3 regions of the Ruegeria sp. AL11 genome follow, and region 1 is predicted to be linked to each of the others. Evidence: riboswitches for the same ligand, from Rfam matches in the RefSeq annotation. Region 1 holds a riboswitch; each other region holds the start of a gene.
What was found. Region 1 has a riboswitch for cobalamin ahead of ACR0IP_RS07735 (DUF1636 family protein). Riboswitches for the same ligand answer to the same signal wherever they lie in the genome.
Positions count from the first base shown of each region.

Region 2: linked by a shared signal. The riboswitch ahead of ACR0IP_RS21840 (hypothetical protein) and the one ahead of ACR0IP_RS07735 (DUF1636 family protein) in region 1 are both predicted to bind cobalamin.
Region 3: linked by a shared signal. The riboswitch ahead of nrdH (glutaredoxin-like protein NrdH) and the one ahead of ACR0IP_RS07735 (DUF1636 family protein) in region 1 are both predicted to bind cobalamin.

Region 1 is NZ_JBQFXO010000004.1:36,540-46,593, reverse strand. Features, by position in the region: gene ACR0IP_RS07750 (iron ABC transporter permease) at 1-298, opposite strand, end outside; gene ACR0IP_RS07745 (ABC transporter substrate-binding protein) at 300-1,250, opposite strand; gene ACR0IP_RS07740 (ABC transporter ATP-binding protein) at 1,263-2,039, opposite strand; gene ACR0IP_RS07735 (DUF1636 family protein) at 2,036-2,383, opposite strand; cobalamin riboswitch at 2,490-2,694, opposite strand; gene ACR0IP_RS07730 (hypothetical protein) at 2,729-3,217, opposite strand; gene ACR0IP_RS07725 (hypothetical protein) at 3,227-3,436, opposite strand; gene ACR0IP_RS07720 (D-lyxose/D-mannose family sugar isomerase) at 3,556-4,221, opposite strand; gene ACR0IP_RS07715 (carbohydrate kinase family protein) at 4,240-5,166, opposite strand; gene ACR0IP_RS07710 (glucokinase) at 5,195-6,154, opposite strand; partial or broken gene ACR0IP_RS07705 (GH1 family beta-glucosidase) at 6,221-7,522, opposite strand; gene ACR0IP_RS07700 (substrate-binding domain-containing protein) at 7,519-8,556, opposite strand; gene ACR0IP_RS07695 (ABC transporter substrate-binding protein) at 8,773-10,054, shown strand, end outside.
Region 2 is NZ_JBQFXO010000017.1:76-10,129, forward strand. Features, by position in the region: gene ACR0IP_RS21830 (DNA polymerase III subunit gamma/tau) at 30-1,787, opposite strand; gene ACR0IP_RS21835 (phosphatase domain-containing protein) at 1,957-2,460, shown strand; gene ACR0IP_RS21840 (hypothetical protein) at 2,457-2,864, opposite strand; cobalamin riboswitch at 2,953-3,172, opposite strand; gene ACR0IP_RS21845 (alpha/beta hydrolase family protein) at 3,333-4,190, shown strand; gene rsgA (ribosome small subunit-dependent GTPase A) at 4,234-5,262, opposite strand; RNA gene ffs (signal recognition particle sRNA small type) at 5,420-5,518, opposite strand; gene ACR0IP_RS21860 (bifunctional 2',3'-cyclic-nucleotide 2'-phosphodiesterase/3'-nucleotidase) at 5,558-7,405, opposite strand; gene nudC (NAD(+) diphosphatase) at 7,591-8,574, shown strand; gene ACR0IP_RS21870 (SRPBCC family protein) at 8,614-9,081, shown strand; gene ACR0IP_RS21875 (prephenate dehydratase) at 9,107-9,940, opposite strand.
Region 3 is NZ_JBQFXO010000011.1:31,103-41,156, reverse strand. Features, by position in the region: gene nrdF (class 1b ribonucleoside-diphosphate reductase subunit beta) at 1-666, opposite strand, end outside; gene nrdE (class 1b ribonucleoside-diphosphate reductase subunit alpha) at 678-2,801, opposite strand; gene nrdI (class Ib ribonucleoside-diphosphate reductase assembly flavoprotein NrdI) at 2,783-3,196, opposite strand; gene nrdH (glutaredoxin-like protein NrdH) at 3,212-3,433, opposite strand; cobalamin riboswitch at 3,519-3,710, opposite strand; gene ACR0IP_RS17645 (DEAD/DEAH box helicase) at 3,799-5,667, opposite strand; gene ACR0IP_RS17640 (hypothetical protein) at 5,905-6,357, shown strand; gene ACR0IP_RS17635 (entericidin A/B family lipoprotein) at 7,689-7,826, opposite strand; gene ACR0IP_RS17630 (metalloregulator ArsR/SmtB family transcription factor) at 7,947-8,291, opposite strand; gene ACR0IP_RS17625 (ATP-dependent Clp protease proteolytic subunit) at 8,616-9,248, shown strand; gene clpX (ATP-dependent Clp protease ATP-binding subunit ClpX) at 9,382-10,054, shown strand, end outside.

The DNA of each region.
Region 1 (10,054 bases):
ACGAAAGGCCAAACAGAAACGGGTCAGCCAAGTCATTGCGCGTTGTCGTTTGTAAAACGACCCCGACAACACCCAGCCCGGCCCCAATCACTGCCGCAAACAACGCGCGGGGCAGGCGCAGGTCAAAGACGATCCGGTGCAGAGGGGACATGTCGCCCTCAGTCGCACCAGTACCCAGTCCAATCGCGGTGAAAACCTCGGCCAAGGGGATCGGGGTAGTTCCGTAGATCGTCGACAGCAGCAAAAGGGCGGTCAGAATGACCGCCCCCAGTAGGACCGCCTGGCCCGTTTTCGTCATCTCAGCTATTTCCCCGGTGCATCGCCGTTGCCATCTTCTCGATCGCTTCGATGTTTGCCGGTCCCGGTGTCAGCTCTTCATAGCGCAGTCCGATCCAGCGCTCGTTTTTGACTGCATCGGTCTGCGACATCACCGGATGCTCCTGCAGGAACTTGAAAGTATCCGCCGCGCCGTTGCCGGTTTGATAGTCCAGCAGGACAAGGAATTCGGGGTTCGAGGCGGCGACGGCCTCCCACGAGGTGCGGCCCCAGCTGGTGTCCATGTCGTGGGTAACGTTGACGCCGCCCGCTGCTGCGATCATCGCGTCGGGAATCGCGTATTTGCCTGCGGTAAACGGCGCATCGGCCGGACCATCCAGCAGGAAGACACGGGGTTTTTCCAGATCGGCGGTTTTGGCCTCGATCGTGGCCAGTTGGTCTTTCCAGCCCGAGACCAGCGCGTTCGCTTTGTCTTCGACCTGCATGACTGTGCCGAGACGCAGAACGTCGTCAAACAGAAGATCCATGCTGGCTTCGGGGCGGTCTTTGTTCAGGTGGATGCAGCTTTCGGTCAGCACCATGGTCTTGATGCCAAAGGGCTCCAGCGTGTCGGGGGTGACGTCGCCGCCGGGTTTCATGCCGTAATACCACCCGGCAAAGAACATGTCGGGTTCAACCGCGACGAGGTTTTCAACCGTCGGGTATTTCGGAGCGAGTTCGGGAATGTCACCGCGCTGCGCGTCGAAATCGGGGCTGGTCTTGTACCAGCCGGTGATGCCGGTCAGACCAACGATGCTGTCCTGAAGACCCAGCGCAAAGGCCATGTCGGTCATGTTCATGTCATGAACCACGATCCGCTCGGGCTTGGTGTCGAACACCAGAGGTTCACCGCAATTGTCGACGGTGATCTCTTGCGCGGCAGCGCCGCCCGCCAGCGCGCCTAGGACCGCAGCGGACAAGAGTTTCAGTTTCATCAATCTCTCCTGTTAAGATGAAAGCTTTCGTTTTCGGATGTCCAGCGCGGGGATCACGCGCCCTTCATGCTGGAAACACAAATAGTCAACACCAAAAGTCTCGCGCACGCGGTCTGGCGTCAGTACCTCGGCGACCGGGCCGAAGGCCGTCAGCTGAGCGTTCTTCATCAGGGCGACGTGGCTGGCGAATTCGGGGATCATGACCAGATCGTGGACGATCATCACAACCGTCACACCCAACTCGGCGACCAGAGACAGCATGTGCCCTTTGGCATCCGGGTCTAGGTGGTTGGTCGGTTCGTCCAAAAACAGCAGCGAGGGGTTCTGCGCCAACGCCCGCGCGATATGGGCGCGCTGACGCTCACCGCCCGACAGTTTTGCCATCTGTTTGCCCGCCAGATGAGACAGTTCAGTGGTGTCGAGCACGCGCTGCAGGTCCGTTTGCAGTGCCTCGGCAGATTTGTCGGCCCTGATTGGGATTTGTCCCAGCGCCACATAATCGCGCAGTTGCAGCCGCCCGTCGGGCATTTCCTGCTGGCCGACAACGGCAATTCGTCTGGCCCGCTCCAGCGACGACAGTTTCCGCAGGCTTTGCCCCTGAATACGCACATCGCCTAAAGCCAGCTTTGCGACACCGCACAAGAGGTTGAGCAGCGTCGTTTTGCCTGCCCCGTTCGGGCCAGCGACGGCCAGGATCGCGCCTTCCTCAAGGGTAAACGAGGTGTCGCGCAGCAGCACGTCGCCGTTCAGGGCGTAGTATTCCAGATTTTCAGCGACCAGAAAGCTCATGCCATGTCCTCCGGTGGCAGGCAGGGCATGCGCGACAGGGTTTTGGTATAGAGCGCCAAAGGACGGGTCGAGGCGCTGGTCCAGCCATCCTCGCTGTCCCGGAATTGATGGGCGAACTCCGCCAAAGCGCTCAGATCGGCAGGGGATTGAATATCGCCAAACAGGTATTGCGCCTTGCCTTTGGCCTGCAGTCCGACCGTCATCGGGCGGTTGCAACCGGCCATGCAGTCGATCAGGCGTGTAGAGAACCCCTCGGGCAGCTGGCTATCCAGCGTTTCCTTCGCCGCATGCGCGGGTATCGGCCCATTGCAGGTGCCGCATATCAGGACGAAATGGTCAGCCATGGCACGGGTCGCCAACTTGAACAAAAACCAAGTGAAGGCAAAAGCCATGAATTGCATTAGCACGCGGATGTGCCATCGAGCCTCCTTCCGGGACACCCCGCCCCGGGTTGGTTAAACTGTGATGGCAGGTCTCCTGACTTGCGGGTCGTTGCTTGGCCAACCTTCCCGACCTTAGGGGCCAGTGGTTTTGTGGCGTCGCTCTCCGCTTACAGTTGCGGGGGCAGTCACGGCATTGGCCCTCGGGCCGCACCGTATTCCCATTTTCATCCCTCAGGCACAGGCCGTCGGGAACCATCCAGAGCAGCTAGTCTGCTCACGCTCCTATTGTCAAGCGCCGGAATCGCGCTAACGGACCACGCGCAGGGTCGGCCTGCGCGCGCTTTGGCCCGGTCCGACGCCATCGGTCGGGAACTGGCTGGCCAGGGTCAAACCAGCCTGTATCAGATGGGCGTCCGTGTAGCCTCCGGTCAATTCGTTCAAGGCATCGCGCGCCGCCGGAGTTTCGTCGCGGCGCATGTGATGCAGCATCCGGAGCAGCGCACGTTCGTCAGATGTAAGTTCTTGCCGTGTTTCAACACAAAGCGGGTCGTTGAAGGCTAATCCACTAGGCCGGATGTGCAGCGTGGCCTTGATGATCTTGAAGACCAGATGCGCCAGAACCAGCCCCTGATCGCGCCCCCAACGCTCGGTCGCTACCGAAAAGGCATGTTGCCACGCCTGCGTTTTCGGCTGTGTTAAGCTTAGGATGAAGTGCCGCATGACAGGCAGCAAACCGCGTTCGAATCCGTCAAATTCGGTGAAGGGCAGTGTGTGGTTAGATGCCGAGTGTTTCATGCGCGTTCCCTATTGGGTTTTGGGGGCTTTCACGACCAAAGGGTGGACGTTTTGCGGAAGGATGTTTGGGTCAACCGGCGTTTCAGGACACGGTGATGCAGCGCGGACGGAAAAGCTGAGATCAGCCTCAATCGCCTGACTCTGTTTCGGTTTCAATGCGCAGCTATAGCGGCTGGCAACGGCGTCCATGGCCAACAGATCTGCGAGGGATTTTCGCATGTCAGGTTATCTTTCGGTCGCAAAAATGGGACCGGGCGATGATTCCAAGGAATCTGACTGGGTCGGCCGTTAACTGACTAAATTAGTCAGAAAATGCAAGCGCGAAATTCCAAATGAAGTCAGTAGTCGGCAACCAACAGGAAATCCGGGGCTGTGTCTTCTTCGATTGTTGAAAAGCGGGGGATCGGGTCTTCGAATACGTTGTCCGTCCGGTCGTCATTTACGGTTGAAACTTCGCCAATCAAGCAATCCCCACGTTCCGCCCAGAAGGCATGCCAGATGCCGGGCATCAAGGTCACGCTCTGACCTGGCTTCAGGCGCAGATGCTCTCCGGGCTGTATGGTAACAGGGCAGGCATCGCTGGGAACGGTGACCGGGGTATCGCGGTCGATACCGCCATCAGGGTCCGAGGCATAGATTTCCATAACCAGATCGCCGCCCCCTCGGTTGATGATGTCCTCGGCTTTGACGATATGGCGATGCATCGGCGACAGCTGTTTGTCGCGAGAGATCAGCAGCTTTTCGGCATAGAGCATACCGCGCCCCCGGCTCAGATCGCTCACGTTGCCGTTGCGCAGGGTGAACAGGAACAACCCAAGCTCATCAAACTTGCCTTGACCGTAGTCGGTGATATCCCAACCTAGCCCATGGGCACGGATGCTGTCCGCCTGGGCGCTGAGCATCTGCTCAGGTGTCCAATCTGCGAAAGGCGGCAGAACGGCACCAAATGAACTGATGAATGCCTGGGCTTCGGTCTTGATACGGTTGATTTCGGATCGTTTCATCTCAGACTCTTCGTAGGGCTATAATTCATGCGACCAGGGCGGGTTGGCTCCGGCGCGCGAGACGGTTACGGCAGCCACCTCTGCGCCCAAGGTCAAAGCGTCGCGTAGTGCATCCGGGGACATTGCTTTCATGCCGGGCTTTGTCAGTTGGCCAGCCCGTTCCAGCGACGCCAAAACCCCGGCATTGAACGTGTCCCCCGCGCCAACGGTATCCACAACTTGCACCGGTTTGACAGGGACTGAGACCACCGCGCCGTTGGCCAGATAGCCCGAGGCGCCCTCACTCCCACGGGTGACGATGACCGCGGAGGGGCCTGCTTGAAGCAGCAAAGGGACTTTCTGATCGTGGTTTTCCGGGCCGGGGACGATCCAGTCCAGATCCTCATCCGAGACTTTGACGATATCGGCCTGTTCGATCATCTGGTTCAACCGCGTGCGGTAGCGGGTCTGATCCTGTATGAAACCGGGTCGGATATTGGGGTCCAACATCACAGCACAGTTCGTGCCATGTTGCGCCAGCATCGCGGCATAGGCATCCGCGCAAGGCTCACAGGCAAGGCTGATGCCACCAAAGTACAGCGCTGAAACCGCGGGGAGTTGGCGCGGCATGTCCTCTGCACGTAGCATCCGACCCGCAGTGTTTTCATCGACAAACGTGTAAGTCGCGTGGCCGTCCTTCAGTTGAACAAACGCCAGCGTGGTTGGTCTGTCCGAGGCAATCACATGTGTCGTATCCACGTGGCTGGCCCGCAGGTCATCGGCCAATTGATGCCCGAACATGTCCGAGGACAGGCCAGTCAGCAGCCCAACGGGCGCGCCCAACCGGCCCAAAGCGATAGAGGTATTAAATATAGCTCCGCCGGAATGGGGAACGAAACCGTCCCGCCCGGACAAAGTCGGTTCGGCAATCATGTCGATCAGGGCTTCTCCGCAACACAGGATCATCCCACATCCTCTTCCAAAATACGCTCAGTTATCGCTGAAGCGCATTTTTACAGAAGTTGTTAGCGCCAACAATGCCAAATTCGGCCTGTTCCGAGATATAAAGGTTCATCGACTGCCGCAACTCGCTGAAGCGCCCGCCTGCATTGAACGCGTTACGGAAGGTTTCGCCAAACATCCAGCGGTTTTTCTCGGCGACGCCGCCTACAAGGAACACGCCACCGGCAGGCATCACGGTGACGGCCATGTCACCCATCAAAGCACCCAGATGGCTGATGAACAAATCTGCGGTGCGACCGGCGATCGGGTCTTTGCCGTCGCGTGCGTCCTGCAGAATATCTCGGGCGGTGCGAACCGGAGGCTGAGCTTGCCCGGCCGCCATGCCGGCGGCCTGATACAGGATTGGCAAGCCGGTTCCGCTGAGGAACATCTCAGCCTCAAGCACAAGGCTGTTGTCGAAAAAGCATTCGGGTGCCAGATCGCGGGCGGCTTCGAAGATATCGACCTCATCCCGCGTGCGCGGGGACAGGCCCACATGGCCGCCTTCGCCTGACACGGTGTGGAAATGCCCTTCCGAATAGAGCAGCGCGCCGACACCCAAACCGGTTCCAGGCCCCACGACCAATCGCGTACCCATCGGCGGAGTGGCAGAGCCTTGCAGTACTGATACCTCAGCTTCTGTCACTTCGGCCACGGACCACGCTGCTGCGGTGAAGTCATTGATCACATAGGTGTTGGCGGCCCCTGTCGCCTTGGCCAGCGCCTCCTCGGACAGGTCCAGATTCGCGTTGGTCAGTTGGATGCGCCCGTCGCGCACCGGTCCGGCCCCGGCCGCGACCACGGCTTGTGGCGCGGTGCCAATTTCATCGCGTATATGATGCAACGCGTCCAGCAGATCGGGCAGGGTGCCCGTCGGGTGTTTGTGCAATGCGGTCAGCTTACCATCAGAGACAATGCCCAGCCGCGTATTCGTTCCGCCGATATCGGCCACCAATGTCCAATGTGGGCGCAAAGACCCGGACGGCTGGCGATAGGCCTGCCGGTCGGCGGCACCCTCGGAAAGTGCGGCCTTTACGGCAGCGAAGGAGGCTTTGGGGCTGCGGTCCAGCGTCTCAAAATCCACGTCTACCAATCCAAACCGTTTTTCATAGCCATAGGCCCACTCGTAGTTATCCAGCAAAGACCAGATGAAGTACCCCTTCACGGGAACATCCGCAGCCAAAGCCTGTTGCACCGCCGTCAAGTGATCGTCCAGATAGGCGATGCGCTCATCGTCCTGCTGGCGCTCGGCGCTCGCCATGCCGTTCTCTGTAACATAGATCGGAAGATCACCGGTATAGTCTTCTGCGGTTCTTTTCAGGAAACGGGTCAGGGCGTCGGGGTCGATTTCCCAACCCATCTGGGTTTTGGACAGATGGCCGGGCACTTCGGTCAGGCTTGGCCAGGTGCTGTCTGCCGAGGTAATCAACTTGCGGGTGTAGTAGTTCAAGCCGCACCAATCGACCGGTGCCCCGATTGTGTCGAAATCATCTTGCCAACCCTCGGGCAAATGAGGCTCCAATCCCTGCAGCACGTTGTCGGGATAGGCTTTTTTAAACACTCCGCCCAAAAAGAACCTGTTGTAGATCCCGTCATAGAGTGCTGCCGCGCGTTGAGCAGCAGCACTATCATCAGCGGGCTCCGCCCATTCGAGGTTGAAGACAGCACCCAGATTGGACATGCCCAAACTACGCATTGTTTGAATGGCGCTGCCATGGGCCAGAAGGACATGATGCATCGAACGTGCGGCCGCACGAATATCGCGCAAACCCGGTGCGTGAAGGCCTTCGAAATGGCTGAGCCAGCTGACGCACCAAGGCTCATTGATCGGCGCGACCGAATACATGCGGTCTCCGATACGGCCCATGATCACCTGAGTGAAATCGGCGAACCATCCGGCGATATCCCGATTGCGCCAGCCCCCCAGATCGGCAAGCGTCGAAGGCAACTCCCAGTGGTAGAGCGTCGCACAGGGGCGGATGCCGCGTTCAAGCAGCGCGTCCGCCAGGCGGTCGTAGTAGTCGAGCCCGGCTTGGTTTACTTGCCCTCGACCTTCGGGCAATACACGCGCCCAGCTGGTCGAAAAGCGATAGCAGTCAAATCCTGCATCCTGAACCAGATCAAAATCTTCTTCGAACCGATTCAGGTGATCGCAAGCGAGTGCGCCATTTTCCGCGCCGACGACATTGCCTGGCGTGGCTGCGAAACTGTCCCAATGCGTCCGACCCGCACCGCCCTGTGCGTGGCCTTCAATCTGGTAGGCGGATGTTGCGACGCCGAATAGAAAATCGTCGGGGAAGTCGTTGCGTGTATATTTCATTGTCGAACCCCACTGGGCGCAGGCCCGGTTGATCGCCCGACGACCAACTCGGCCTCAAGTAACCTCTTATTTACCGGCGCACCCGGAGACTTGATCCGTTGGATCAGCATCTCGGCCGCCATTTCGCCAGCGTCCCGAACGGAGGACCGCGTTGCTGTGAAGATCGGCACATCCTGACCATTTTTCAGGTAGGAAAGATCATCGTCATGGGCGATGACCGAAATATCCCGCCCCATCTGCAGCCCGGCTTCTTCCAAGGCGCGGCGCACGCCTATGGCTGTGATCATCGACGAGGCTAGAATTGCGGTCGGTGGCTCTGCGATCTGCAGCATCTGATGTGTTTCCTGGTGACCATAGACCTCGGTCATTTCAGCGCTGCGCATTAAGGCGGCATCCGGCGTCAAGCCGGCTTGCTGTAGAGCGTCCAGATATCCGGCGCGACGGCGTTGGGCAAAGTCCATATCCTCCAGCCCATTGATCAGGGCGATGCGACGATGGCCCAGATCAATCAGAAACTGCGTCGCGCGCTGGAACGAACTTTTGTTGTTCACATCAATCCAGTCATATGCAGCCTGCACACCGGTTGAGCGGCCATGAACGATAAACGGCACCGCCATCCGCGTCAGAACCTCGATCCTTGGCTCGTTGACCTTTGGGCCTTGAAGCACGACACCATCGACCGCCCCGCGTTGAAAGAGATTGCGATAAGCCGCCTCGATCGAGGTGTCATCGGCGTTGGTGAACATCATGTCATAGCCGTGCTCGGCATATGTTTTTGACGCTCCGGCGACGAAATCGCCGAAGATCGGGTTCACCATTTCATGCCTTGATGAGCTGGGGATGACGTGACCGATGACCATGGATTTGCCTGTCGCCAACCCCTTGGCGCGACTGTTGGGGCGGTAGCCATGTTTGGCAGCTGCAGCCTCGACCCGCAGACGTGTTTCAGCGTTGACCTCAGGATAGCCGTTTAGTGCCCGGCTGACCGTGGTTTGCGAAAGACCCAGTGTTTCAGAGAGCTGCTTGAGGTTCATAGGTAGTCAAAGCGCCTTCAAATCGAAGGCTTTACTGGTGAGGTCCTGTTTTGTGCGCCGGCCAACCTGTTGTGATAACAGGCAAGCATGTTTTTCTGACTTATTCGAAAATACGACTCATTGACAGAGTAAAAATGTTAGCGGATAACAATAATCATTCAAAGCGCTTTGAAAATTGTAACGCGAAGGCGCTGGAGAGTATTGGGAGGAGATTTCATGAAACGCACGCTGTATGCAGGTGTGGCCACGTTTGCCCTGACTGCCGGGGCAGTTCACGCACAGGGTCAAATGATCCACCCCGTTGGAGAGGGTGGCTTTGACTGGGACGGGTTTCAGGCTTTTGCAGACGCTCATGATCTGAGCGGTCAGGACCTCACCATTTTCGGCCCTTGGCTTGCAGGTGAAGGGCAATCCTTCGAAAATCTGGTCGCCTATTTCGATGAGGCAACGGGCGCAAACTCCAGCTATGTCGGCTCGGACTCGCTGGAACAGCAGATTTTGATCGACGCAGCAGCCGGATCAGCGCCAAACCTGACGGTTTTCCCACAGCCTGGCCTTGCGGCGAACATGGCCAAGAACGGCTATCTGACGCCGCTTGCCGAAGGATCGGCGGATTGGATCAAGAACAATTTCGCAGCCGGTCAGTCCTGGGTCGATCTGGGGACTTTTGAGAACGCAGACGGAGCCAAGGATTTCTACGGCTTCTTCTTCAACGTGAACGTCAAGTCTCTGGTTTGGTACATCCCTGAGAACTTCGAGGACTTCGGCTACGAGGTCCCTGAGACCATGGAAGAGTTCAAAGCGCTTATGGATCAGATGGTCGAAGACGGTGAGACGCCGCTCTGCGTCGGCCTCGCATCCGGTGGCGCGACCGGTTGGCCCGCAACGGATTGGGTTGAGGACCTGATGCTGCGCACGCAACCGCCAGAGGTTTATGACCAGTGGGTATCGAATGAGATGAAGTTCGACGATCCGCGCGTGATTGCCGCGATCGAGGAATATGGCAGCTTTACCCGCAACGATGACTATGTGGTTGGGAATGCAGACGACACGGCTGCAATCGATTTCCGTGACAGCCCCAAGGGCCTGTTTGACAGTCCGCCTGCCTGCATGATGCACCGCCAGGCCTCGTTCATTCCGGCCTATTTCCCGGAAGGGACAGAGCTGGGCGTGGATGCCGATTTCTTCTATTTCCCGGCCTACGCTGAGAAAGATCTGGGCACACCGGTTCTGGGCGCGGGCACCTTGTTCACTATCACAAACCCAAGCCCGGCGACTGAAGTGTTTATGGAGTTCCTCAAAACTCCATTTGCGCATGAGATCATGATGTCTCAGGACGGGTTCCTGACGCCGCATCTAGGGGCAAACCCCGAGAACTATGCCAATGACACCCAACGCGGTCAGGGTGAGATTCTGACCAACGCCACCACGTTCCGCTTTGACGGCTCAGACTTGATGCCGGGTGCGGTCGGCGCGGGGACGTTCTGGACCGGCATGG
Region 2 (10,054 bases), on a different contig from region 1:
GCGCGGGAGGGTTTTGCTTTTTATAGAGGTCAGTCTTCTTCGAAAGGATCCCATTCATCTTCGACCTCGGGCAGGGCTTCGGTCTCGACTTGGGCGGCGCGTTGTTCCGGTGTTTCGATACGGGTGATTTTGGCCTTGGGGAAACTTGCCAGAACGGCCTGAACCAGCGGATGCGCCGAGGCCTCTTCTTTCAGAGCCAGTTCCGCTTTATCGCGGATTTCGGCGATCGTCGGAGCGTCGCCATCCGATACAATGGACACCGCCCATCTGTTGCCAGTCCAACGTTGCAAGGCCGATCCCAGCCGTGGTGCAAGATCAGTCGGGGCTTGCGCTGAAGGGGTGAACTCGATCCGTCCCGGCTGGTAAGAGACCAGCCGCACGCCGTTTTCGACCTCGACCAGAAGTTTGACGTCTCGGTTGTTCCGGATCAGCTCGACCACATGTTCGAAACTCGGGTATCGCGCCAATGCGGTCTGCGTGTCTTGCGCCAAAGCGGCGACTGGAGCGCCGCCGGACCTGCGTGGCGCAGGGGCGTAGCTTGTAGCGGCGCGGGCTTCAACCGGGGCCGCGCCGTTGCTTTGGATTGGCATCCCGCCGCCTGGGCCGCCGTTGGGGGGCGGAGGCGTATCCTGCAGCCGTTTGATCAACTCTTCCGGGCTGGGTAAGTCGGCCACGTGAGTCAGGCGGATCACAGCCATTTCGGCAGCCATCATGGCGTTGGGGGCGGCTGAAACTTCCTCAAGCGCTTTCAACAGCATCTGCCACATCCGAGTCAGTACCCGCATGGGGAGGGCCTCAGCCATCTGCTGGCCCCGGGCGCGTTCATCCGGGGAAACTGTAGGGTCTTCGGCTGCGTCCGGAGTGATCTTTACAACAGAGACCCAATGAGTGATTTCGGCCAGATCACGCAGCACGGCCAGTGGATCAGCCCCTTCGGCGTATTGGCCACCAAGCTCGGTCAGCGCCCCAGCTGCATCGCCCCGCAGGATCATGTCCATGAGATCCAGAACCCGGCCACGATCCGCCAGGCCCAGCATCGCGCGTACTTGATCTGCCGTCGTCTCTCCGGCCCCGTGCGAGATCGCCTGATCCAGCAATGAGGTCGCGTCGCGAGCAGATCCCTCGGCAGCACGGGTGATCAGCGCCAGCGCATCCTCGGCAATCTCTGCGCTCTCAGCTGAGGCGATCTTGCGCAGCAGGCCGATCATATCCTCGGGCTCGATCCTACGTAGGTCGAAGCGTTGGCAGCGCGACAGAACCGTGACGGGAACCTTGCGAATCTCAGTTGTGGCGAAGATGAACTTCACGTGCGCGGGAGGTTCTTCAAGCGTCTTGAGCAGCGCGTTGAAGGCGCTGGTCGACAGCATGTGGACTTCATCGATGATGTAGATCTTGTAGCGGGCCGAGGCTGCGCGGTAGCGAACACTGTCGATAATCTCGCGAATATCATTCACGCCGGTGCGGCTGGCGGCGTCCATCTCCATGACGTCGACATGACGACCTTCCATGATGGCGACGCAGTGCTCACATTGGCCGCAAGGCTCGGTCGTGGGTCCGCCAGTTCCGTCCGGTCCGATGCAGTTCATGCCTTTCGCAATGATCCGTGCGGTCGTGGTTTTACCGGTTCCGCGAATGCCTGTCATGACAAAGGCTTGCGCGATGCGATCCGCCTCGAACGCGTTTTTGAGCGTGCGGACCATCGCATCCTGACCCACCAGATCGGCAAAGGTTTCCGGGCGGTATTTTCGGGCGAGAACCTGATAGGCGGGGCTGTCTGAGTCGGTCATGTCTGCTCTGGCGGATTCGGAACGTCACCGCAGCGTAGAGGCCCGCGCCGCCCGCGTCCACATGAGTTGAAGAACGATTTTGTTTTGGAAACTGGCGCGTCAGGGGTACACTCTTCAGATTGTGAATCAAGCCTAGAGTCAGGATCAACGCTTCCGGGGGGATGCTGTCATGACGAATTTGGTCATTCATGCTTTGCAAGTGGGCGGGGGCACACTTGCCCTAACGTCGATGCCGGGAAAGGGCGGCGACTATGCAGGCGACCTTGAAACGATTGGAGATTGGAGGCCGGGGCTCGTGCTTTCGATGACAACCGAGGCCGAGCTGGTCCAGTTCGGAGCCCGCGATTTTGGCCGCGACGTTCAGGGTCGCGCCAGCCGCTGGGTGCATCTGCCGATTCAGGATTTCGGCGTGCCACCGTCAGAGGTTGATGCGCAATGGCCCGATGTCAGTGCCGCGGCGCGTCAGGCTTTGTCTGGCGGAGGGCGCGTGCTTGTCCATTGTCAGGGCGGATGCGGTCGCTCCGGCATGGTGGTGCTTAGGTTGATGATCGAATGCGGCGAGGCTCCAACCCAAGCACTGGACCGGTTGCGCAAGCTGCGCCCCTGCGCAGTCGAAACCGATGCACAGAAGCACTGGGCCACCTTGCCCGCCCGAGCTTTGGCGGATTCTTAAGCCGACAGTTGCAGTTCCGCCGGGGCCGGTTTGCGTGGCGCAATCACTGATGCCTCGAGCATGGCGCAGGGCAGGGAAGTCATGGCTGCGGCAGGCAGGCTGCTCGTGTCGGTACCGAACATCAAATCGGCATAGAGATCGAGGACCTCACTGTCGACATCAGGGTCCGCTCCGCAATAGACCCGCACCTGAGACTGGCTGGCCCGAAACCGGGCGTGGCAGCCGTCCGTGCAATGGGTCAGGTCGCTGCTGCCTTCTATTTCGAAATCCGATGTGGTCGCCGGACCGGCTTGGTCCAGCGCGTCAACCATCGAACGCGCCAGCCGTGCAAGTGCAGGGCATGTCTTGCCGGTATGTTGGCAGATGGTTGCTGAGAACCTATGTGTCTTCGTCTTCCAGATCATCCTGCGCCCTCCGCGCGGTGGACAGGGGCTGGGATCAGGTGGGGCAGATAGGGTCTGTCACGGCCTGCCCGGACACCCCGCCCGAGTTTGGGTTATGTTGACGATGGCAGGTCTCCTGACTTGCGGGTCATCGCTTTGCCGACCTTCCCGGCCTTTCGGCCAGTGGCTCTTCGACATCGCTCACCGCTTACAGTTGCGGGGGCAGTCGCGGATTTGGTTCGTCCCGAGCAAGCCGGGGAAAACCGCACCGTGTTCCCTTTTCATCCCGACTTCTTGTGAAAGCCGGGAACCATCGAACCATCGCTAGCGTTCATAACCATTCTGAGTCAAGTTGAACTTTCTGCGCTGCGGAAAGACGATCCGCAAAGTGGACGCGTGGTCAAGCGGGATCGCAGTTGACTTGCATGGGCTGTCTGGGGTCAAGTTGCAATGTGAACTCATCAGTTCAGTTTTCCACCGAGGATGCCCATGTTGGATGCAAACCAAACAGTGCTGATCGAAGATGTTCAGATCCCGGTGGGGGATGGTGCCCTGTCCGGGCGGATCTACCGGCCCGTGGCGCAGCCCGAAACCGTAGTGGTGGTCAACAGCGCGACAGGGGTTCCGCGAGACTACTACAAGCATTTCGCACAATGGTTGGCCTCGGATCGTGATATCGCCTGTCTGATCTACGACTACCGGGAATTCGGGCATTCGAAATCGGGCCCACAGCGTTGGTCGAAGATTTCGATGGCCGATTGGGCGTTGCAGGACATGCCCGCCGCGCGGGCCGAGATGCGCCGACGGTTCCCGCTGGCGCAGCATTGGTCGATTGGCCATTCGCTTGGAGGGATGTTGGGACCGGTACAGCCGGATATCGACAAGATTGATCGCATGATCTGCGTCTGTTCCGGCCTTGTGACACTACGCGATCATCCTTGGCCGTACCGCGCTTTGGCAGGGTTATTCTGGTACGGGCACGTGCCTCTGGTCGTGCGCGGTTTGGGCTACTTGCCCGGCAAGGCTCTGGGGTTCGGGTCGGACCTGCCGCCTGCGGTCTATTGGCAGTGGCGCAAGTGGTGCACCGCGCCGCACAGCTACCTGCCCGAGATGGGAGACACCCTGCCGCATGCCACATGGCAAGATGCGGACACTCCCGTCGACCTGTTCGCCTTCACGGATGACGAGATGGTCCCAGAAGCTGCCGTTTGGCGGTTGGCTGAACTTTACGGGCCAAAGGCGCGCCGTAACCTGCTGTCACCAGAAGAGTTTGACGTTCCGGAAATCGGCCATATCGGTGTGTTTGCCCGCCGCAATGCGGCGCTCTGGCCTCGATTGATCGCTTGATGGGGGGCGCCGGTGGACCGGCGCCCCTGTTTCAGCCCGTGTTTCAATCGCCGCGCCGCGCGGATTTTCCGTGCATCGCGGATCGGACCATCTTGCCGAAAGCCTTGTCGCGTGCCCGCGCCTCGGCCACGGTCTCGGAGTTGCGCTGATCCTCGCGCCGCAGCTTGCGCCAGCGGTCCAGCCGATCTGCATCCAGCGTGCCGACCTCAATCGCGGCCTGCACGGCGCAACCGGGCTCGGCCTCATGCTGGCAATCCGAGAACCGGCAGGCTTGGGCCAGCTCCAGAATGTCCGAGAACACCTCGTCCACCCCGTCCTGCGCATCCAGCAGGCGCAAGGCGCGCATGCCGGGAGTGTCGACCAGCCAACCGCCGTTTTGCATCGGACGCAAGGCACGAGACGTCGTGGTGTGACGGCCGCGGGCGTCATCCTCTCGGATTGCGGCTGTTGCCTGATCCTGCCCGGTCATTCCGTTGGCGAGCGTTGTTTTGCCAACCCCGGATGACCCGACCAAAGCCGCTGTCTGACCTGTCGGACACCATGCCAGAACCTGCTGCAGGTCTAACGCGTCATGCGCGTTGACCGTCAGGACTGTCAAAAACGGTGCCAGCGCTTCGGCCTGTTTGGCGTAGGCTGCTGGGTCCGAGCAGCTATCTGCTTTGGTCAGGACCACGACAGGATAGCAGCCCGCCTGATGCGCCAGTGCCAGATACCGTTCGAGCCGGGGCACATTGAAATCCGCATTGCACGAGCTGACGATGAACAGCACGTCAACATTGGCTGCGATCAACTGCGCCTCGGCCCCGGTTCCGGCAGCACGGCGTTGCAACAGGCTGCGCCGGTCAAGCAGATGCTGAACGCGATTCTTGTCATCGGCCAGCACCCAATCTCCGACAGCAAAGTCGCCGGTAGAGTGACCAGGGGCAAACAGAGATGCTTCACCAGCCTCGTTCATCCCGACCAGACGGTCCCGGTGAACGGCGGTGATACGAAAAGGCGTGAGCTGCGCGTGCGCCGTGTGCTGTGCAGCAAAGTGAGAGGACCATCCCAGGTCCGAAAGAGTAAAAGACATTGGTTTGCCTGTGTTCAGATATAGCAATCCCATCTGATGGCAGACGCGCATCCGTTGGTGATGTGTTCAGGCAATCGGAGAGTTGGGTTTAGAACCGATCTGCCCGAAGGGTGTTTACTACAATCACGAAGCCCTCCTGCGGCTGATGGTTTCTATAAAGTGAGAGGTTGGACATCGACCCAAGCGGGGCTCGTTGTGGCTGCTTCCTTCCGGACCTGACCAGGTTGGCGAGGCGCTCGCCCGCGCCAACCTCTCAGGGCCTGGTATAGGGAAACGATGTGAAAATGACAACCCGTCACAAAGTCAGTCGTATCCTTTCAAAGCCATCGGTATCAGGCCCCAGCAATTCCGGGGAGTACTCGTTTAGCTCGGGCAAATACTTCAATGCTCCGCTGCCGGTTCTTAGGATCGTGTGCGTTCCATAAAGCGGGGCTAAGGAGAATGGGTAAGGAGCCTGATCCAGAGGGTCTGCGAGCAGTCGATCTGACAGGTAGTCCCGCAGTATCTCTTTGATATCCCTGGACGGCAGAGGAATGGCCCGGGCTTTTGTGACGAAAGGGAAATGCCCACCACCGCTGGCGCGATAGTTGTTGAGGGCGACCACAAAGCTCTGGTCGTCGCGGACTATTTGCCCGCCAAAGCACAGGTCGCGTACGCGCTGGGCGGTTGGATCGGTCAAGGCGCCGTTGCTATCGAACCGCGCCGGGCTGGACAGGTCGATCTGATAGGTCACGCCAAACACGACGTCAAAGTTATGCCCCGCCCGGCGGGAATCGGTTATCTCGGTTTCGGCGTCTGGGTGGATCTGGTTGAAAACACCCGCCGACATCTCAAGCCAATCCCGCAGTTGCGCGCCAGTGATATCGACGGCCCGCAACTCGTTGGGAAAGACATGCAGGTCAGCGACGTGACGCAGGCAAATCTCACCCACAGGCACGTCCGTGTAGTTTCGGGGTCCAGCCCGGCCGCCGAATTTGTAAGGAGACACTGCTGACAGAAGTGGAACTCCAGCGAAGGCGTTGCCGTGCAGAAACGGGCGCAAACCCGCAGCTTGCGCCGCAGCCACCAGGGCCAGCCCTCGATCTGGCGCGCAGAAACTGAAATAGCTGTGCAGGCTCTGCTTGGTATGGCTGACAGGTTCGGCCATCATCTTGCGCGTGGCCAGATGAGCGGGCTTGAACATCTCGTTCAGGTCTTTGTCTTCGACCTCATCGGCTGTTTCAACTAGGTCACAGTGGCGATCAGTGATCTGCCAGCGCCCCTCGGGCGACTTGGTCAGGCGCAGGTCCATCACCCCCAAAAAAGATCCGGCAGACCCGGCCATGACCACAGGTGTGCCGTGGACCAGAGCATTTTCGGCATCAACGCCGTCAAGCCCGAGATGCCCCGCGCCCGGCAGTGTCAGGTGCGTGTGACCGGCAACAATCGCGTCAATGCCCTCAATCTCGGCGAGGGGAATCACCGCATTCTCAAGCCCCGGCTGAGTCGTCGATTGCTCCAACCCCGAATGGGCCAGCGCGATGACCAGATCACAGCCTTGCGCGCGCAACGCCTCAGCCGTTCGTCGGGCGGCGGTCAAGATATCCTCGGCAATGAACGTGTCTTTTAGGTGATGCGCCTCCCACATCGTGGTTTGAGGCGGAAGCACTGAAAATACGCCGATTCGGATCGTTTCTTCCTGCGCAACGGACCGGGTCAGAACGACACTGCGCAGCCAAGGCTGCCGGTCGTTCACATGGTTCAGATTGCTGCAAATCACCGGGCAAGGGGCTTGGGTTATTACGCGCTCAAGTACATCCAGCCCGAACCCGAAATCATGATTGCCCAAGCCGATCGCGTCATATTCCAGCGCCTTGAAGGCCTGCATCATCGGGTGCGGGCCATCGTTTTCCACCGCCCAGTCCCCAATCGGTGTTCCTTGCAGCGCGTCGCCATTGTCGAACAAAAGAGTCAAACCGTCCTCGACCTGTTGACGGGCGTTTCGGATCGCCGACGCCGTACGAGTCAGCCCGATGGTCGGGTCTGGTTTGTCCGCATAGTAGTCGAACCCGGTCAGGGTCATATGCAGATCTGTGGTTGCCAGAATGCGGATATGCATTCCTGCGTCCTGCGCGTCTTTCATGCGCGGGGAGATTGCGGTCACGTTTGATTGTCTACTTTTGCGCTATGAGAGCTAAGAAAATTTACCAAGAGGACAAATAAGTGAAAAATCCGAGGCGGTCATGCGGTGTTTCGGTGGCACCTGTCGATATGCCGCAGTAGTGAATTGACATTGCAACACCTGCGCGGACATGGCAGCCCTAGGCGCAAAAGGCCGAGGGGACCCCAATGAAAAACGCAGAAAACGTGACATTCGGCAGCTCGGGCCTTGATCGTGCGGCCCATCTGCGGGGGGATGCGGACAAGCTGGCTGAGGCGGCCCAAGATCCAAACGCCCGCTGCTTGTTGCTGTGGCGTGGAAAAGTGCTGGTGCAGGGCGAGGCTCTGGATCGGTTGGGTCTGGTCAACATGGCGCATCCTCTGGTCGCCAATGGCCCCGGTGGAGTGGTTGAGGCTCCGATCTTGCTTGGCTGCTCTGGTGACGGGGCGGCGATGTTTGCCGCAGATATCTCTGAATGGCAGGCCGAGGGGCTGGATCTGTCGAGCTTGGGCAATTTCATCGACCCGTCCGAGCAACAGCATCCCGATCTGCCCGAGGGTCACGTGTTTGGCGAGCTGCGCCGGATCATGACGCGCCTGTCCGCCCGCGATGCCGAGCTTGCGGCGACAGCCAAGGCGGTGATCGGCTGGCACGAGACGCATCGCTTCTGCGCCCGCTGCGGTGCGCCAAGCGACGTATCGCAAGCCGGATGGCAGCGCAGTTGTTCGGCCTGTGGTGGCCAACACTTCCCACGCACCGACCCGGTTGTGATCATGTTGATCACCCACGGCGACAGCGTGCTGATGGGGCGCTCACCGGGGTGGCCCGAGGGCATGTTCTCGTTGCTTGCAGGGTTCGTCGAGCCGGGCGAAACGCTGGAATCCGCGGTGCGGCGCGAGGTGATGGAAGAGGCGGGCGTTCCCGTCGGCGCAGTGTCCTATCTGTCCAGCCAGCCCTGGCCGTTTCCGGCGTCGTTGATGTTCGGCTGTGCCGGTGAGGCTTTGTCTCGGGACATTCAGATCGACCCGGTTGAAATCGAAGAGGCAATGTGGGTCAGCAAGTCCGAGATGATGCAGGCCTTCGCGGGGGAGCATCCGCGCCTGCTGCCCGCTCGCAAGGGGGCGATTGCGCATTTTCTGCTGCAGAACTGGCTTGCAGATACGTTGGACTAACGAAACACTGGCAAGCAAGAACGAGCAGCAAGGGCCCACATGCAGTTTTCAGCGCGCGAAGATATCGAGGCTCCCATCCACTCGGTTTTTGACATGGTTGCCGATTTTGATCGGTTCGAACGCATGGCGATGCGCCGTGGCGTTGACGTGCGCCGTACCACCGGCGGGGTTGCGCCCTCCGCAGGCATGGCGTGGGAGACCGAATTCAAGTTGCGCGGCAAACCCCGCCAGATGTCCGTACTGCTGACCGATTGCGACCACCCCTTGCAAATGCGATTCGAGGCGACAGGCAAGGGCATGACCGGGGTTACAGTGGTTGACTTTATGGCCCTGTCTCAGCGTCGGACCCGCTTAAGTGTGGATTTGTCACTCAGCGCCAAGTCCCTACCTGCGCGGTTGCTAATTCAGTCGATGAAGCTGGGCCAAGCACGGTTTCGCAAACGCTTCCAAATGCGCCTTGCGGAATTCGCCCGAGAACTGGAGCAGCGCCACAGGCATGGCGCTTAAACTCACATTTACCTGAAGCGCGGGCCTAGCCGCGTGGCTGGGCCGCCGGGTAGACGCCAAGTATTTCCACATTGGTGGTGAAATGCTCAAGCTCTTCCATCGCCAGTTGCACGTTCCGGTCTTCCGGATGCCCGACGATATCGGCATAGAACTGGGTCGCCGTGAACGAGCCATCGACCATGTAGCTTTCCAGCTTGGTCATGTTGATCCCGTTAGTCGCAAACCCACCCATCGCCTTATAGAGCGCCGCTGGAATGTTGCGGACCTGAAAGACAAAGCTGGTGATCATGCCGTGCTCGCCCCGACGCGACAGGTCGGCCTCGGGTGACATGACCAGAAAACGCGTGGTGTTGTCGCCATGATCCTCGATATGGCGGGCCAAGACGTTCAGGCCGTAGATCTCTCCGGCCAGTTCACTAGCCAGAGCGGCGGAATGGATTTCACCCGCCTCGGATACCTCGCGCGCGGCGCGGGCGTTGTCGGGGCTGACCCGCCCATGAATACCGTGCTGGCGCAGGAAGCCCGCGCATTGGGGCAGCAGCACCAAATGGGAATGCGCCTCGGTGATGTCGTCCAGCGTCGCACCGGGCACGGCCAGCAGGTTGATGTGGACACGCACGAAGGCCTCATCAATGATTTGCAGACCACTATGCGGCAACAGCCGGTGGATATCGGCCACCCGCCCGTAGGTCGTGTTTTCGACCGGCAACATCGCCAGATCAGCCGCGCCGGACCGAACTGATTCGATCACATCCTCGAAAGTACGGCAGGGCAGCGCCTCCATTTCCGGGCGCGCGTTGCGGCAGGCCTCGTGGCTGTAGGCGCCGGGTTCGCCTTGAAAGGCAATGCGTTTGGTCATTTGGTCGGTCCCGTGCAACAAGTTACAAAATTGGGCGTTTCGTCGCGGTGTCTATACCTTGCCTCTCGCAAGGGGAAGCCTTAGACACCTTTTCAGACAGCTGAAATGGACTAG
Region 3 (10,054 bases), on a different contig from region 1:
CTCCTGCTGTTCCGCCTCAGAGAGCTTCTCGTAGCCGCGCTGGAATTTGTAGCCGATGTAATAGCCATGCACGGCCTCATCTCGGATGATCAGGCGGATCAGGTCGGCGGTGTTGGTCAGCTTGGCCCGGCTGGACCAATACATCGGCAAGTAGAAGCCGGAATAGAACAGGAAACTTTCCAGAAACACCGACGCGATCTTGCGTTTCAGCGGGTCATTGCCGGGAGCGTATGTTTTCAGGATCGCCTCGGCCTTGGCCTGCAGATGGGGGTTCTCTTCGGACCAGCGGAACGCCTCATCGATCTCCTTGGTCGAACAGAGCGTTGAGAAGATCGAAGAATAGCTGCGCGCATGCACCGCCTCCATAAAGGCGATGTTGGTCAACACGGCCTCTTCATGCGGAGTGACGGCATCGGGCATAAGAGCAGGGGCACCAACCGTGTTCTGGATCGTGTCCAGCAGGGTCAGGCCAGTGAAGACGCGGATGGTCAGTTGCTTTTCGTGGTCCGTCAGTGTCGCCCAGCTTTGGATGTCGTTGGACAGCGGCACCTTCTCTGGCAGCCAGAAATTGACTGTCAGTCGGTTCCAGACTTCAAGGTCCTTGTCATCCTCCAGCCGGTTCCAGTTGATGGCGCGGGGGATCTTGGTTTGGATCATGTCTTTCATATCGTTTCCCCTTACAGCGAGCAGGATACGCAGCCCTGCACCTCGGTCCCTTCAAGGGCCTCCTGGCGCAGACGCACGTAGTAGATAGTTTTGATGCCTTTCTTCCACGCGTAGATCTGCGCGCGGTTGATATCGCGGGTCGTGGCCTCGGCAGGGAAGAACAGGGTCAGCGACAGTCCCTGATCCACATGTTCGGTGGCCGCTGCGTAGGTGTCGATCAGCGCCTCTGGGCCGATCTCATAGGCGTCGCGGTAGTATTCGAGGTTTTCATTGCTCATGAAAGCCGCCGGATAATAGACGCGGCCGATCTTGCCCTCTTTGCGGATTTCGATCTTCGAGACGATGGGGTGGATCGAAGAGGTCGAGTTGTTGATATAGCTGATCGACCCGGTGGGCGGCACCGCCTGAAGGTTGCGGTTATAGAGGCCGTGTTTCATCACATCGGCCTTCAACGCTGCCCAGTCGTCGCTTGTGGGCAGGGTCATGCCGTCGAACAGAGCCTTCACCCGATCGCTTTCGGGAAGCCAGTCACGGGTGGTGTATTTGTCGAAGAATGTGCCCGAGGCGTAGTCGGAGGTCTCGAACCCCTTAAACGACGCCTTGCGTTCCTGCGCCAGTTCGCAGGAGGTGCGGATCGCGTGATAGGCTATGGCCGCGAAATACACGGACGTGAACTCGACCCCCTCTGGCGAGCCATAGTGGATATGTTCGCGTGCCAGAAACCCGTGCAGGTTCATCTGTCCCAGTCCGATTGCGTGGCTTTCATCATTGCCCCGACGTACCGACGGCACCGAGTCAATCGCCGACATCTCGGACACCGCTGTCAGCGCGCGGATCGCAGCGCCGACAGTGCGGCCCAGATCACCGCCATCCATCGTCTTGGCAATATTCAGCGAGCCGAGGTTGCAGGAGATATCCGTGCCCAGATGGGAATAGCTGAGGTCATCGTTGAACTCGGAAGCTTCATTGACCTGCAAAATCTCGGAGCACAGGTTCGACATGTTGATCCGGCCCGCAATGGGGTTCATCCGGTTCACCGTGTCTTCGAACATCACGTAGGGATAGCCGGATTCGAACTGAATCTCTGCGATGGTCTGGAAGAATTCACGCGCGTTGACTTTGGATTTACGGATGCGCTTGTCATCGACCATCTCGTGATATTTCTCGGTCACCGAGATTTCCGAGAACGGCACGCCGTAGACCTTTTCCACGTCATGGGGCGAGAACAGGTACATATCGGCGTTCTTTTTCGCCAACTCGAAAGTGATATCAGGGATCACCACACCGAGGCTCAGCGTTTTGATCCGGATCTTCTCATCCGCGTTTTCGCGCTTGGTGTCGAGGAAGCGCATGATGTCCGGGTGGTGCGCGTTCAGATACACCGCACCCGCGCCTTGCCGCGCACCCAGCTGGTTGGCGTAGGAAAAGCTGTCCTCCAGCAGTTTCATCACCGGGATCACGCCGGAGGATTGGTTCTCAATGCCCTTAATCGGCGCGCCATGCTCGCGGATGTTGGTCAGCAGCAGCGCTACGCCTCCACCACGTTTGGACAGTTGCAGGGCCGAGTTGATGCCGCGCCCGATGCTCTCCATATTGTCCTCAAGCCGAAGCAGGAAGCACGAGATCAACTCCCCGCGTGAGGCTTTCCCGGCGTTCAGGAAGGTGGGTGTGGCGGGCTGGAAGCGGCCGTCGAGGATTTCTTCCATGAAGGACAGGGCCAGTGCCTCATCGCCGCGCGCCAGCGCCAGCGCGGTCATGACGACGCGGTCCTCATATCGTTCCAGGAACCGCTGCCCGTCACGGGTTTTCAGCGTATATGAGGTGTAATATTTGAACGCGCCCAGAAAGGTCGGGAACCGGAACTTCTTGGCATAGGCCGCGTCCCAGATTTTGCGCATGAAGTTCTTGGAATACTGGTCCAGAACGGCCTCTTCATAGTAGCCCTCGTACACCAGATACCCCAGCTTTTCATCCAGCGAGTGGAAGAACACGGTGTTCTGATTCACATGCTGCAGGAAATACTGCCGCGCGGCCATACGGTCGGCATCGAACCGGATCTTCCCCTCACCATCGTAGAGGTTCAGCATCGCGTTCAACGCGTGATAGTCCTGCTCGTTTACGCTGCTGTCGAGCATAGGTTTCTCCCTAGTTTTTCCAGCCCGGCGCGGACGCGGGCGATGTCGGTCTCTGTTCCGGCCAGCTCGAATGTGTAGAGCAGCGGTACGTTGCATTTCTGGGCGATGATGCGACCGGCCAAAGCGTAGGTCGCACCGAAATTGCGGTTGCCTGTGCCGATCACCCCAACGATCCCGGCACGTCTGTCCGGGTCGTTCAGGAACCGGATCACCTGTTTCGGAACCGCCCCGCGCCCGTCGCCATCGGCATAGGTGGGGCTGATCAGTACATAGGGGTGTCCGGGGTCAGGCAGCGGGTCCATTCCATTCGGAATGCGGAAAGAGGTCAGGCCCAGCCGCGAGACAAAGCGGTGGGTGTTTCCGGATTTCGATGAGAAATAGACCAGCGCCGGGATCGGCGCGGCCATGGGTCAGGCCAGTTGGGCGATCATGTCCGGGCGGAAACCCGACCAGTGATCACTGCCCGCCACAACGACAGGGGCCTGACGATAACCCAGCTCGGTCACATGGGTCATGGCGCTGTCATCTTGGGTCAGGTCGATGACGTCATAGGTGATGCCTTTTGCATCCAGCGCTCGGGTGGTGGCGGTGCATTGTACGCATGCGGGTTTAGAATATACGGTAATGCTCATGTCGTCCTCTGTCCTTTTAATGAATGCCGAGGACGCTGCGGGCAAAATGAACCCTGAACACGCCCCCGAACCCTCCGTTCGCGGTTCTCTTTCTTTGCTTGCGGCAGGTCTCCTGGCTCGCGGATTGATGTTTTGACTGGCCTTCCCAAAAGCACGCTTTCAGTGGCGTATTCAGCCGAACTATCCGCTTACAGTTGCGGGGGCAGCGCCGGTTTTTCACCGGTTTCCCTCTTAGCTTTCAACAGGAATCGAAAGAACCGAAGCAACACCATATTGGGGTTGGTGGTGGCGTGTTGTCAATATATGGTGTGGCGAAGAAAATAAATTTCTTCGCTTGCACAACCAGCCACGTGCGCTAAGGCGGTCTACTTTTTCCGCTTGGGCATCGCGTTGCCACCCTTCATCGCAGCCGCACGTGCGCGGTTTTTCTTGCTGCTTGGCTTGCCTTTGGGCGGAGGCGGGCCTTTCGGACGGCGCGCAGGTTTCTTGTGCTGATCGCCCGAGGGGGCCTCATCCCGTTTGGGCCGCGTTTCGGCCTTGGGTTTCTCGGCCGGTTTCCGGCGTGGTTTTGCGGGCTGTGGCTCAGCCACGCGGGCCGGGCGTTCGTGGCGCTTCTTGCCTTTGATGTCGCGCTTGGGACCTTTGCGGCCACCACCGGCAAGGGCAGGCGGCGCGTCCAGTTGCACCAGGGTCTTGGTGCCTTCGACCGTCATCTCGGGGCCGATGGCTTTCAGGAAGCCTTCAACGCTGCTTTCGCGAATCTCGATGTAGCTTTCGGTGTCAGCAATGCGGATCGCGCCGATATCGTCTTTGGTAATCTTGCCCGCCTTGCACAACATGGGCAGCAAATAGCGAGGCGAGGCGTTTTCGTTGTGTCCCTCCGACAACGAAAACCACACGCTTGGGCCGAAGGGAACGTTCGGCTTTGGCGCGGTATCTTGTGCGTCGCTCAGCTCTTCGGGGGCGGAGTGCTTGCGCCCGTATTGACGCAGATAGGCCGCCGCCAGTTGCTGCGGTGAAAAGCGCGAGACCAGATCATCGACCAGAGCACTTTCGCCCTCGGTCACATCTACGGTCCAGTCGTCCGAGTTGAACATCCGCTGCATGTCCTGCGCCTGAACCTGATCGGCTGAGGGCGCAGACCCCCAATCGGCGGTCAGCTTGGCGAATTTCAGCAGGCGCTGCGCCTTTTTGAACGATGCGGGCGGCACGATCAGCGCGCTGACGCCTTTTCGCCCGGCGCGTCCGGTTCGGCCCGAGCGGTGCAACAGCGTTTCATGGCTGTTCGGCAGTTCCGCGTGGATCACCAGATCAAGGTTCGGCAGGTCGATGCCGCGTGCGGCCACATCGGTCGCCACACAGACGCGGGCGCGTCCGTCGCGCATGGCTTGTAGCGCGTTCGAACGTTCGCTTTGCGTCAGCTCTCCGGACAGGGCCACGACCGAGAATCCACGATTCGACAGCCGCGCCGTCAGGCGGCTGACCATGGCGCGGGTGTTGCAGAAGATGATGGCATTGGGGGCCTCATAGAAACGCAGCACGTTGATGATTGCGTTCTCACAATCGCGCGGGGCCACATTCATCGCGCGGTATTCGATATCGGCATGTTGCGTGCGCTCGCTGACGGTGCTGACACGCTCGGCATCGCGCTGATAGCGGGCGGCGAGGGAGGCGATGGCGCGGGGAACCGTGGCGGAAAAGAGCAGTGTCTGACGCTCAGACGGGGTCTGTTCCAGAATGAACTCAAGATCTTCGCGGAAGCCCAGGTCGAGCATTTCGTCGGCTTCATCCAAAACCACTGCGCGGACAGCGGTCAGGTCAATCGACTCGCGCATGATATGGTCGCGGAGACGGCCCGGCGTTGCGACCACGATATGCGCACCGCGAGCCAACGCTCGCCGCTCGTCTCGCATATCCATGCCGCCAACACAGGACGCAATTAACGCGTCTGCATCCGCATAGAGCCACGCCAGTTCGCGTTTGACCTGCATCGCCAATTCGCGCGTCGGCGCGATGACCAGCGCCAAAGGCGCGCCCGCCGCATCGAATACATCCGCGTCGCCCAAAACGGTCGGGGCGATGGCGAGGCCGAAGCCAATGGTTTTCCCCGACCCGGTCTGTGCCGAAACCAACATGTCTCGGCCTTCCAAGCCGGGCGCGGATACGGCGGTTTGGACAGGGGTCAGCGTGTCATACCCTTTGCGATCAAGGGCGTCTTGAAGTGTCTGTTTCATGGCTCGGCTCTTTGGGATGCTGCGGTCACCCTCAGAGCGTCTAATACGCGGATGATCGTCGAAGGGCTCTCCTTACCGAGTGAGGCGCCGGATGTATAGAGCGGAAAGCGGGCTGCACGATCAAACACAGCATGAACGCTTGATGAAGGTTCCTTCAGGAAAGTTGTAACCCGCCGCACTCTTCCCAATCTGTTGAACACAGCCAGAGATGGCACCGATTTCAGGGAGAAAGAGACCATGACCAGATTTATGACTGCCGGAGCAGCCGCTCTGGCCACGAGCCTAGCCCTTGGTACTGCCGCTGCTGCCGAAACCACGCCTGATCTGCGCGGTGTTTGGACGGCCAGTCAGACTACAGTTTCGCCGTCGAATTCGGCTACCGGCGATGCTCCGCGATTTAACCAGTCGGAATGGGTGCTCGAAATTCAGGCTCAGAACGACAATGTGTTCTGGGGACCGAGTATGTGGCGTCGCAATGCCATGGATGACTGGACGATGTACGAGGCCACCGGTTCCATCAGCCAGGATGGCTCGGGAAAGATCGGGATCGTCGAAAGCTCGGCCGAGCCGGCGATTGGCGTAAACGCCTTGATCGACGCGCGCTACGAGGATGGGCGAATCTACGCGGATTTCCGTAGCCTACGCACTGGAACAACCTACAGCACCGTTCTGGAACGTCAGGTGAACTGAAGCGTTTCCGGCCCGGCCGGATTTTAGGGGGTACAGACTGTCGCCCGATTGTGACTGCGACAGAATAGTAGGTAAACCGTCCGGGTCGGAACGCTTCTCAATATCGGAAAACTCGTCTCCACAGGGAGGAGTCGGACCGGACGGTGATTTCGCCGAGCGCGACAGGATCCAGTATATGCTGGGTTTACACGCGGTGTTCCTCGACTCGGGGTATTCGGATCTCGCGATCCTTCAGCGCGAAGTCGCGCGCGGTGAAAAATTCGCCGTCCGGTCCAAGCCCCATTTCATAATGGCATCCTATCCGCAGTATGCCGCAGATTCTGCTGGGAGGATTTGCCCAGTCGATCTTTTGCGAAGATATCTGCTTTCCCTCCCCGACCGACATCAGCACGGTCGGTGTTTTTATAGCGTCGGCTAAGGATCAATACCGGGCGCAAGCCTCGCTCTGAAAACCGTCTTGTTCATTTGTTCGACAGCGTAGGTGATTAGGTAGGGAGTTTAGCCCTGTTTCAGTCCGAACGATTCGGTTTTGCGGACGTTGTGGCGTTGCCAGTTTCTGGAATTTGCGATCAGTTTATTGTCTGTTGCCCTTTTGCGTCTGCAGCAAATCGCAAAATTCCGGTCAGAATTTGGTGAAAAGAGTTTTGCATTTCTAACCCTAGGTGGTTGTCAAGAAATCCGGAGTTATCCACAGTACCCTCCCGGCAGATATCAACAACTTATCCCCGTCTGATTTCCATGCTGCAGTGCTATTTTCTTGCCCGATAGCGGGTGCAATGCAAGATTGGTTTTACCGCTGGAGTTCCTCGGATCAGAAGGCGGGATGCAAAGGCCAAGGGGGTCTGCGCAGGGGAGTTTGATCTTAGGATTGACGTTCTTTTGCAAGGGCTTACCGGTGGGGGGTGCATCGAGTTGGGGCTTCGTGCCTTGGGTCGACGGATCATCTACTCAAATGGGCTTTGTGCGTCGCAGCGACTTTCGAGTTTGTGGCGGCGGCTGCGGTTCCTTCGGGGGCCGGGGCAACTGGTTCGAAGTGGTCTTAGGACAAACTTCGTCCGGGTAAGGCGTCAGGGGTTGCCCGCAAGGGCGCATGCAAAGACCGCGTCTGCGCACCTGACGCCTTTTCCCTTGCTGGCTTCATGCAGGCTACCACCCACCCCTCGTCAGAATGGGAACGGGGCTCTTTCGCATGTGCAAAAGAGCCCCGTGTTAACGTCAGATGATGCAATGCCGCGTCTATGCACCTGTGCTTGCATAATAGCCAGTTCAGCCCACCGCATCAACAATATATTGCGTGCGTCATCCTGCGACCCGCAAGATGAAGGCATAGATCAGAGGTTTTCCTGCACGTCCGAGGCTGCGTTCTGGATCGCATCGCCCGCTTTTTCGATGTCTTTACCTGCACCTTTGGCGGTTTCGCAGGCGGTCAGTGCAAACAGGCTCAGGCCAATCAGAATTGCGCGGATCATGTTTTTCTCCTTCATGCTCGATCAGGCCTTCGGTAGCAGTATCTTACTGAGGAGGCTAGCACTTTTGCGGTTTACCGAGGGTCGCGCTGCGTCTACGCCTGCGGCCTGCCGGGCGAACTGTTAGTGCCCTGTGTTTTCGCTGCAGAACAGCTCATATACGGTTTCCAGCATCCGACGGGGCTTGTCATCGGCCAGTCGGTAATAGATCGCTTTTCCGTCGCGGCGGGGCGTCACCAGCCCTTCCAACCGCAAGCGCGACAACTGCTGCGACACTGCGGCCTGGCGGGCGGACAACAGGGTCTCAAGCTCGGTAACAGATTTCTCGCCCGACGCCAGATGGCACAGGATCATCAGACGCCCTTCGTGGCTAATCGCCTTCAGAAAATTCGCCGCCCGCGACGCGTTTTCGACCATGTGGTCAAGCTCTGCCGAAGGGGTGTCCTGGGTTACTTGGGGGAGTGCCATCTAAACTTCGTTCCTTACTATCCCGCTGTGGGTGGAGCCAGAGATATACTTCTTTCCGGATAAGTACATCCAATTTGCTTGTTTTGCACTTTTACGCCCATATGCATGCATCAAAATACTGTGATCAAAGAAGCGGTGAACAAAAAAGCGCCGTTTTCGGCCTCTGTGCAAGGTGAGCCAAAGACAAGCTCTGCCGTATCTTGCGAACAGTTTGCAAGGTCGTTCTTGCTGGCCCCCCTTGCAGCCCCCCAATGGCGACACTAAGACTCGGGTAACTCTTGTTGGGATAATGTCCCGATCCATAGCAAAGCAGGCAGGTTCCGAATGTTCGATCCAGTAGATACCTATATGAATACGCTCGTGCCCATGGTCGTTGAGCAGACCAGCCGGGGGGAGCGCGCCTATGACATTTTCTCGCGCCTGCTCAAAGAGCGGATCATCTTCATCAACGGTCCGATTCACGACGGGATGAGCCATTTGATCGTCGCACAGTTACTGCATCTTGAGGCGGAAAACCCGAACAAGGAAATCTCGATCTACATCAACTCGCCCGGCGGCGTGGTGACCAGCGGTTTGTCGATTTACGACACAATGCAGTACATCAAGCCTAAATGTTCCACATTGGTCATCGGTCAGGCGGCCTCAATGGGCTCGGTCCTGCTGGCCGGCGGTGAGACAGGTATGCGCTTTTCGCTGCCCAACAGCCGTATCATGGTTCACCAGCCCAGCGGCGGATATCAGGGTCAGGCCAGCGATATCATGATCCATGCCGCTGAGACGCAGAAGCTGAAAGATCGCTTGTATGACATCTACGTACGTCACACCGGGCAGACCAAGAAGTCCGTTGAAAAGGCTCTGGATCGCGACAATTTCATGAGTCCCCAAGAGGCCAAGGATTGGGGCCACATCGACGAGATCGTCGAAAACCGTGCCAAGATGGATACGGAAGAGGCCTAAGAAACGCGTCCCGCGTGCCAAGTGCGGGCCCATTTTGAGATTGTAGCCGCCAGAGCGCTGGCCTAAGCTGCACGAACATGCGCAAGCGCGCCCCGAAGGTAGGGGCGCAGAGACGAAGCCCGAAAGGTAGATCATGGCGACGAATTCAGGCGGTGACGGCAAAAACACGCTCTACTGCAGCTTTTGTGGAAAAAGCCAGCATGAGGTGCGCAAGCTGATCGCAGGCCCGACCGTTTTCATCTGTGATGAATGCGTCGAGCTGTGCATGGACATCATTCGCGAGGAAACAAAGGCCAGCGGTCTGAAATCCTCGGACGGTGTACCGACACCCAAGGATATCTGCGAGGTTCTGGACGACTACGTAATCGGTCAGGCAACTGCCAAGCGGGTTCTGTCGGTTGCGGTCCACAACCACTACAAGCGTCTGAACCACGCCCAGAAAGCGGGTAGTGATATTGAATTGGCCAAGTCGAACATCCTGCTGATCGGTCCGACCGGTTGCGGCAAGACGCTGCTGGCCCAGACGCTGGCGCGTATTCTGGATGTGCCGTTCACTATGGCCGATGCAACGACGCTGACCGAAGCTGGCTATGTGGGTGAGGATGTTGAGAACATCATCCTGAAGCTGCTTCAGGCCAGCGAATACAATGTCGAACGCGCGCAGCGTGGCATCGTTTACATCGACGAAGTCGACAAGATTACGCGCAAGTCTGAAAACCCGTCGATCACGCGTGACGTCTCGGGTGAGGGTGTTCAGCAGGCGCTGCTGAAACTGATGGAAGGCACCGTCGCCTCGGTTCCACCTC